2 regions of the Streptomyces sp. NPDC031111 genome follow, and region 1 is predicted to be linked to the other one. Evidence: riboswitches for the same ligand, from Rfam matches in the RefSeq annotation. Region 1 holds a riboswitch; the other holds the start of a gene.
The links. Region 1 has a riboswitch for glycine ahead of gcvP (aminomethyl-transferring glycine dehydrogenase). Riboswitches for the same ligand answer to the same signal wherever they lie in the genome.
Positions count from the first base shown of each region.

Region 1 (4,591 bases):
ACGGAGCGAGCTCTGCTGGCCCCCCTGCCGGTGCGCACCCTGCCGGGTGTGGGACCGGCGACCGGCGACCATCTGCGGCGAGTGGGGATCCACACCGTGGGGGAGCTCGCGGAGGCGGGGGAGGACGAGCTCGTACGGCTGCTGGGCAAGGCGCACGGGCACGCGCTGTTCGCCATGGCGCTGGCCCGCGACGAGCGGCCCGTGGTGGCCGAGCGGGAGACGAAGTCGGTGTCGGTCGAGGACACGTACGACGTGGACATCCACGACCGGGGGCGGGTCGGGACGGAGGTGCAGCGGCTCGCCGACCGGTGTGTGCGCAGGCTGCGGGCGGCGGGGCTGTCGGGGCGCACCATCGTGCTGAAGGTGCGGCGGTACGACTTCTCGACCCTCACCCGGTCCGAGACGCTGCGGGGCCCCACGGACGATCCCGCGGTGGTACGGGAGGCGGCGGCGCGGCTGCTGGACTCGGTCGACACCACGGGCGGGGTGCGGTTGCTCGGCGTCGGGGTCAGCGGGCTGGCCGACTACACCCAGGAGGACCTGTTCGCCCAGGCGGCGGGGGTGGGCGCGGCCGACTCCCCGCCCGAGGAGGCCGCTCCCGCGCCCACGCCGGACCGGGAGACCCCCGCCGAGCGGCGCTGGCCGGCGGGCCACGACGTACGGCACGCCGCGTACGGTCACGGATGGGTGCAGGGCAGCGGGCTGGGCCGGGTCACGGTGCGCTTCGAGACGCCCGACTCGGAGCCGGGCCGGGTGAAGACCTTCCGCGTGGACGACCCGGCCCTGGAGCCTGCGGATCCGCTGCCGCTGGTGCCCATGCCCCCCGGGCCCCAGGACGGTGAGGGCGGTGAGGGCGCGGAGGCCGGTGAAGGGGCGCGGTCGGAGAGCCGGTGAGCGGGGGGATCAGACAGGCTTGTCGTTGCCCGCGAGTTTGCCGAAGTCGCGGTCCGGCAGCGGCGGAGGCGCGGCGATGTCCAGACCGTAGTGGTGGTAGAGCTGGAGCTCCTGCTCGGGGGAGAGATGGCGGCCCACGCCGAAGTCGGGGGCATCCTTGATGAGGGCCCGTTCGAAGGGGACGTGCAGGGCGCCGTCGACGAGTTCGCTCGGCTCCAAGGGGACGAACGCGTCCCTGCTGAACAGTCCGGTGCGTATCGCCGCCCACTCCGGTATGCCGGTGGCGTCGTCGAGGTAGATCTCGTCGATCGTGCCGATCCGGGTTCCATTGCGGTCGAACGCCTTGCGGCCGATCAGGTGGCGCGGATCGATGTCGGTCTGCACGGGCCCTCCACTGGTCGCAAACTCATCCGTAAGCACTACAAAACGGCACAATCGGCGGAGCGGCCACTCGAAGGCCCTGGCATTGTGCTCGCTGGTACGCTGACAACGGCTGCTGACCCCGTGCGGGAGAGCCCTCCGGACACCATCGGAGGCGCCGAAGGAGCAAATCCTCCCCGGAATCTCTCAGGCACACGTACCGCACGGACGAGGTCACTCTGGAAAGCAGAGCGGGTGTCGACGGCTTCCGCTCTCACCGACGGTGAAAGCCGGACCCCCTTCGGGCGATCCGGTGAAGCTCTCAGGTTGAGATGACAGAGGGGGAGGCCGTCCGGGCACCCGTGCCGTGGTGCCCCTCGAAGGTCGTCGGACCAGGAGGCCTCCTCAATGACCGCCCCTCGCACTCCGCTCTCCGAGCTCGAACAGGGAATCCCCTTCGAGCAGCGCCACATCGGCCCCGACCACGAGGCCCGGGCCAAGATGCTCGCCCAGGTCGGGTACGGCTCGCTGGACGAGCTGACGGCCGCCGCCGTGCCGGATGTCATCAAGAACGCCGACGCGCTGGACCTGCCCGGCGCGCGGAGCGAGGCCGAGGTGCTGGCCGAGCTGCGGTCCCTGGCCGACCGCAACGAGGTGCTCGGCTCGATGATCGGGCTCGGCTACTACGGGACCTTCACCCCGCCCGTCATCCTGCGCAACGTGATGGAGAACCCCGCCTGGTACACGGCGTACACGCCCTACCAGCCGGAGATCTCCCAGGGCCGGCTCGAGGCGCTGCTGAACTTCCAGACCGTGGTCGCCGAGCTCACCGGCCTGCCGACCTCGGGCGCCTCCCTGCTCGACGAGGGCACCGCCGCCGCCGAGGCGATGGCGCTGTCCCGGCGCATGGGCAAGAACAAGAAGGGCCTGTTCCTCGTCGACGCGGACGCGCTGCCGCAGACCGTAGCGGTCATCGAGACCCGCGCCGAGCCGACCGGCGTGGAGGTCGTCGTCGCCGACCTGAGCGACGGCATCCCCGCCGAGCTCGACGGGCGCGAGATCAACGGCGTGCTGATCCAGTACCCGGGCGCCTCCGGTGCCGTACGCGACATCAAGCCGGTGATCGACCAGGCGCACGAGCGCGGCGCGCTCGTCACCGTCGCCGCGGACCTGCTCGCCCTCACGCTGCTGAAGTCGCCGGGCGAGCTGGGCGCGGACATCGCGGTCGGCACCACGCAGCGCTTCGGTGTGCCGATGGGCTTCGGCGGCCCGCACGCCGGCTACATGGCCGTGCAGGAGAAGATGGCGCGCAGCCTGCCCGGGCGGCTCGTCGGCGTCTCCGTCGACGCCGACGGACACAAGGCCTACCGCCTGGCGCTCCAGACCCGTGAGCAGCACATCCGCCGCGAGAAGGCCACCAGCAACATCTGCACCGCCCAGGTGCTGCTCGCCGTCATGGCCGGAATGTACGCGGTGTACCACGGCCCGGAGGGGCTGCGGCTCATCGCCCGGCGCACCCACCGGTACGCCACCGTCCTCGCCGAGGGATTGCGGTCCGGCGGAGCCGAGATCGTGCACGGCTCCTACTTCGACACGCTGACCGTGCGGGTCCCGGGACGCGCCGCGGAGGTCGTCGCCGCCGCCCGCGACAACGGCGTCAACCTGCGCCTCGTCGACGCCGACCACGTCTCGATCGCCTGTGACGAGACCACCACCCGGGAGCGGCTGACCGCCGTGTGGGGCGCCTTCGGCGTCGAGGGCGACGTCGAGGCCCTGGACGCGGCAGCGCGGGACACGCTGCCGGACGCCCTGCTTCGTAATGATGAGTATCTGACGCACCCCGTCTTCCAGCAGCACCGCTCCGAGACCGCGATGCTCCGCTACCTGCGCCGTCTCGCCGACCGCGACTACGCGCTGGACCGCGGCATGATCCCGCTGGGCTCCTGCACCATGAAGCTCAACGCGACCACCGAGATGGAGCCGGTCACCTGGCCCGAGTTCGGGCAGCTGCACCCCTTCGTGCCCGCCGAGCAGGCGCGGGGCTACCTCACGCTCATCCACGAGCTGGAGGAACGTCTCGCCGAGGTCACCGGCTACGACAAGGTGTCCCTCCAGCCCAACGCCGGCTCCCAGGGCGAGCTGGCCGGTCTGCTCGCCGTACGCGGCTACCACCGCGCCAACGGCGACGAGCAGCGCACCGTCTGCCTCATCCCGTCCTCCGCGCACGGCACCAACGCGGCCAGCGCCGTGATGGCCGGGATGAAGGTCGTCGTCGTCAAGACGTCCGACGACGGCGAGATCGACGTCGCTGACCTGCGGGCGAAGATCGGGCAGTACCGCGACGAGCTCGCCGTCCTGATGATCACGTACCCCTCGACGCACGGCGTGTTCGAGGAGCACGTCGCCGACATCTGCGCCGAGGTGCACGAGGCCGGCGGCCAGGTGTACGTCGACGGCGCGAACCTCAACGCCCTGGTGGGCCTGGCCAAGCCGGGCCACTTCGGCGGCGACGTCTCGCACCTGAACCTGCACAAGACCTTCTGCATCCCGCACGGTGGCGGCGGTCCCGGCGTCGGCCCGGTCGGCGTACGGGCGCACCTCGCCCCGTACCTGCCGAACCACCCGCTCCAGCCGGAGGCCGGCCCGGAGACCGGCGTGGGACCCATCTCGGCGGCGCCGTGGGGCTCGGCGGGCATCCTGCCCATCTCCTGGGCGTACGTCCGGCTCATGGGCGGCGAGGGGCTCAAGCGGGCCACACAGGTGGCCGTGCTCAGCGCCAACTACATCGCCAAGCGCCTCGAGCCGCACTACCCGGTGCTCTACACCGGCCCCGGCGGGCTGGTCGCGCACGAGTGCATCATCGACCTGCGCCCGCTGACCAAGGCCACCGGCGTCAGCGTGGACGACGTGGCCAAGCGGCTGATCGACTACGGCTTCCACGCGCCGACGATGTCGTTCCCGGTGGCCGGCACGCTGATGATCGAGCCCACCGAGTCCGAGGACCTCACCGAGCTGGACCGGTTCTGCGAGGCGATGATCGCGATCCGCGCGGAGATCGAGAAGGTCGGCTCGGGCGAGTGGCCCGCGGACGACAACCCGCTGCGCAACGCCCCGCACACCGCCGCCGCGCTCGGCGGGGAGTGGGAGCACGCCTACGACCGCGAGGAGGCCGTCTTCCCGGCCGGGGTGAGCGCCGCCGACAAGTACTGGCCGCCGGTGCGCCGCATCGACCAGGCCTTCGGCGACCGCAACCTGGTCTGCTCCTGCCCGCCGCTGGACGCGTACGAGGACTGACGCACGGCGAAGGGCCCCGCTCGACCGGAGCGGGGCCCTTCGG
Region 1 covers NZ_JBVIGS010000014.1:9,478-14,068, forward strand. Annotated here, with positions in the region: gene ACZ470_RS26405 (DNA polymerase IV) at 1-894, shown strand, start outside; gene ACZ470_RS26410 (PRC-barrel domain-containing protein) at 904-1,278, opposite strand; glycine riboswitch at 1,392-1,487, shown strand; gene gcvP (aminomethyl-transferring glycine dehydrogenase) at 1,663-4,548, shown strand.

Region 2 (4,591 bases), on a different contig from region 1:
GCTTCTCGGCAAGGGCCGTGACTCGCGCCCGGAGCGCCTCCACGTCGAAGGAAGGCTTCAGCGCCTCGGCGATCACGTCCGCGACCTCGGTGAAGTCCTCGGCGGTGAAGCCCCGGGTGGCCAGGGCGGGCGTACCGATCCGCAGGCCCGAGGTGACCATCGGCGGGCGCGGGTCGTTCGGGATCGCGTTGCGGTTGACGGTGATGCCGACCTCGTGGAGGCGGTCCTCCGCCTGCTGGCCGTCCAGCTCGGAATTGCGCAGGTCCACCAGGACCAGGTGCACGTCCGTGCCGCCGGACAGCACGTCCACGCCGACGGCCTTGACGTCGTCCTTGACCAGGCGCTCGGCCAGGATGCGGGCACCCTCCAGGGTGCGGCGCTGGCGCTCCTTGAACTCCTCGGAGGCGCACACCTTGAAGGCGACGGCCTTGGCGGCGATCACATGCTCCAGCGGCCCGCCCTGCTGGCCGGGGAACACCGCGGAGTTGATCTTCTTGGCCAGCTCGGCCGTGGAGAGGATCACACCGCCGCGCGGGCCGCCCAGCGTCTTGTGCGTGGTCGTCGTCACCACGTGGGCGTGCGGGACCGGGTTCGGGTGCAGCCCCGCGGCCACCAGACCGGCGAAGTGCGCCATGTCGACCATGAGGTACGCGCCGACCTCGTCCGCGATCCGGCGGAACGCGGCGAAGTCCAGCTGACGCGGGTACGCCGACCAGCCGGCCACGATCAGCTTCGGCTTGTTCTCCTTGGCCAGCCGCTCGACCTCGGCCATGTCGACCTGGCCGTCGTCGCCGACGTGGTACGCGACCACGTTGTAGAGCTTGCCGGAGAAGTTGATCTTCATGCCGTGGGTCAGGTGCCCGCCGTGCGCGAGGTTCAGACCCATGATCGTGTCGCCGGGCTTGAGCAGCGCGAACATCGCGGCCGCGTTGGCCTGCGCGCCCGAGTGCGGCTGCACGTTGGCGTGCTCGGCGCCGAAGAGCTCCTTGACCCGGTCGATGGCGATCTGCTCGATCACGTCGACGTGCTCGCAGCCGCCGTAGTAGCGGCGGCCGGGGTAGCCCTCGGCGTACTTGTTGGTGAGGACCGAGCCCTGCGCCTCCATGACCGCGACCGGGGCGAAGTTCTCCGAGGCGATCATCTCGAGGGTGGACTGCTGCCGGTGCAGCTCGGCGTCGACCGCGGCGGCCACCGCCGGGTCGAGCTCGTGCAGGGGCGTGTTCAGAAGCGACATGCGGCTACGGCTCCTCAGCCCGCGATGTGGGCGTCGTACTCGGCGGCGGTCAGCAGGTCGGCCGGCTCGTCGGTGACGCGCACCTTGAACAGCCAGCCGCCCTCGAAGGGGGCCGAGTTCACCAGCGACGGGTCGTTCACGACGTCCTCGTTCACCTCGGTGATCTCACCGGTGACGGGGGAGTAGAGGTCGCTGACCGACTTGGTGGACTCCAGCTCGCCGCAGGTCTCGCCCGCGGTCACGCCGGCACCGACCTCGGGGAGCTGGACGAAGACCACGTCGCCGAGCGCGTTGGCCGCGTGCTCCGTGATGCCGACCGTCGACACGCCGTCCTCGGCGGCCGACAGCCACTCGTGCTCCTTGCTGTAACGCAGCTGCTGGGGGTTGCTCATGGCCTGAATTCTCCTGTACGCGGGGGACTGCTGATGACTGGGGGAACTGCGTGCGCCACCGGTGAGCGGGCGCGCCGTGCTCACCTCACGCGCGGAAGCCGTCCGAAGACGGTGTCACTTCTGCCGCTTGTAGAACGGCAGCGCCACGACCTCGTACGGCTCGTGGCTGCCCCGGATGTCCACACCGACACCCTTCGTGCCCGGCGCCGCGTGCGCGGCGTCGACGTACGCCATCGCGATCGGCTTGCCCAGCGTCGGGGAGGGGGCGCCGGAGGTCACCTCGCCGATCACCTCGCCGCCGGCCACGACCGCGTACCCGGCGCGCGGGACCCGGCGGCCCTCGGCGACCAGGCCGACCAGGACGCGCGGGGGCTCGGAGGCGGCGCGCTCGGCGGCCTCGGCGAGCGCCGTACGGCCCACGAAGTCGCCCTCCTTCTCGAACTTCACCACCCGGCCGAGACCGGCGTCGAAGGGCGTGAGGGAGGTGCTCAGCTCGTTCCCGTACAGCGGCATGCCCGCCTCCAGGCGCAGCGTGTCCCGGCAGGACAGCCCGCAGGGGACCAGTCCGGCGCCCTCGCCCGCCTTGGTGAGCGCCTGCCACAGCTCCACCGCGTGCTCGGGCTTCACGAACAGTTCGAAGCCGTCCTCGCCGGTGTAGCCGGTACGGGCGATCAGCGCGGGGACACCGGCGACGGTGCCGGGCAGACCGGCGTAGTACTTCAGGCCGTCCAGGTCGGCGTCGGTGAGCGACGCGAGGATCCCCGGGGACTCGGGGCCCTGCACGGCCAGCAGCGCGTACGCGTCGCGGTCGTCGCGGACCTCGGCGTCGAAACCGGCCGCGCGCTCGACGAGCGCGTCGAGCACCGTCTGCGCGTTGGAGGCGTTGGCGACCACCATGTACTCGGTGTCGTCCAGCCGGTAGACGATCAGGTCGTCCAGGATGCCGCCGTCCTCGCGGCAGATCATGGTGTAGCGGGCGCGGCCGGGCTTGACGCCCCCGATGTTGCCGACCAGGGCGTGGTCGAGGAGCGCGGCGGCCTCCGGCCCGGTGACGGTGATCTCACCCATGTGCGAGAGGTCGAAGAGACCGGCCCTCGTCCGCACGGCGTTGTGCTCGTCGCGCTCGGAGCCGTAGCGCAGGGGCATGTCCCAGCCGGCGAAGTCGGTCATCGTGGCGCCGAGCGAACGATGCAGGGCATCGAGCGCGGTCCGACGGGGTTCGGTACTGCTCATCGGTCGGTCTCCCAAAGGCATGACGGCGGCGAGGACGTTTCCTCCCCATCTGTCATCGGAACCTGAGAGGTTCGCCATGACCGGCACACGGTCCTGGCTTGCACCTTGGGTGGAGCCACCGGAGCACTGTCACGGCGGCCCGCTTTTCAGATGTGCCTCGCCCGCGCGGTAACGGGGCCTGAGAGATTCAAGGGAGGGACTTGCTCCTTCGGCGCCCCGGCGACAAACGGTGCCGGGGACTCTCCCGCGCGGATTCAAACGGCCGGTATGCAGTTGGCGCGCACATCATTGCACGCATTGTCGGGGCGCGGCAGGGGGACCCTTCTCTGGGGGTGCACGGCGTGTGCGGGCACGGTCACAGGATGCTGTGACAGGCCTGTTTCAGGAAAGGGACGGAAAAGAGAGACCCGGGCATTACCTTCTCTTTACACTCGGTGGGGATCGGTACCCGTACCTGGCCCCAGGGGAGGACGATCAGGTGAACAGGACCACGGCGTGCGCCACCACCACGGGGGTCGCGCTGCCCCAGCAGCCGGCGGCTGAGATCCGTCAGGTCGGCGGCGCGCTGCCTGCGCCCGTCGTCCGCGATCTGCGCGAGCGGGGCGGTCGCAGCCCGCGCGCCCTGCTCTTCGGGCCCCGCGACCTCGTCGTGGTCACCGGACTCCCCGGCAGCGGCAAGTCCACCCTGATGCGGCGCGCGGTGCGCGGCACCCGCGTCGACTCCCAGGACACCCGGGACCGCTGGGACGACCTCATGCCGCGCTTCCTGCCGTACTCGGTGTACCGGCCGCTGGTCCGCCTCGCCCACTACGCCGGCCTGCGCCGCGTCCTGCGCTCCGGCGGCCCGGTCGTGGTGCACGACTGCGGTACGCAGGCCTGGGTGCGCCGCTGGCTGGCCCGCGAGGCCCGCCGCCGGGACGCGAACCTGCATCTGCTGCTGCTGGACGTCACCCCGCAACAGGCCCTGGCCGGCCAGCGCGAACGGGGGCGCGGGGTCTCCCGGTACGCGTTCCTGCGCCACCGCGTGGCGAACGAGCGGCTGCTGCGCGACGTGGAGCGGGGTACCCTGCCGGCGGGCTGCGGATCGGCGGTCCTCGTCGACCGGGACGCGGCGGACGCCCTGCGCCGGATCGGCTTCACGGGCTGACCGGATAGCCTTTCCAGCCACAGCAGTGGTTCCAGGCAGCAGGCGGTAGGCAGATGGACTTCCCGGCGGACTTCCCGGCGCAGACGCACCCCCATCCGCACGGTGGGTGGCCCGGCAACGAACTGGAGGAGGTGCTCTCCGCATCCCTCGGCGTCCCCTCGGCGGGCGGCAGGATCGTGGAGGTGCTGGGCCGCAGCTTCGTCTGGGTCCCGCTGCCGAACGGCGGCGGCCCGCACAGCGGCCCCCTGGACCTGCCCACCATGGAGCTCGACGGCCAGGCATACGTCCCCGTCTTCAGCTCCGAGGAGCAGTTCCGCCAGGTCGTCGGCTCCCACATGTCGTACACCGTCGCGCCCGCCGTGGAGTTCGCGCGCGGTCTGCCGCCGCAGGCCGGGATCGCGGTGAACCCCGGCGGCGTGGTCGGCATCCCGCTGCCACCGCCGGCCGTGGCCGAGCTGTGCCGGGCCGGACGCACCCCGCTGGACGGCGCGGCGGCCGGCGGCCGTGTACGGCTGTTCGAACCCGACTGGCAGGACGACCCGGTGGACTTCCTCGCCGCGGCCACGGCGGAGTTCGACTCCATCG
Region 2 covers NZ_JBVIGS010000007.1:45,936-50,526, reverse strand. Annotated here, with positions in the region: gene glyA (serine hydroxymethyltransferase) at 1-1,234, opposite strand, end outside; gene gcvH (glycine cleavage system protein GcvH) at 1,249-1,626, opposite strand; gene gcvT (glycine cleavage system aminomethyltransferase GcvT) at 1,741-2,859, opposite strand; glycine riboswitch at 2,899-3,015, opposite strand; glycine riboswitch at 3,016-3,116, opposite strand; gene ACZ470_RS16300 (AAA family ATPase) at 3,338-4,006, shown strand; gene ACZ470_RS16295 (enhanced serine sensitivity protein SseB) at 4,060-4,591, shown strand, end outside.
Region 2: another riboswitch for glycine. It lies ahead of gcvT (glycine cleavage system aminomethyltransferase GcvT); the one in region 1 lies ahead of gcvP (aminomethyl-transferring glycine dehydrogenase).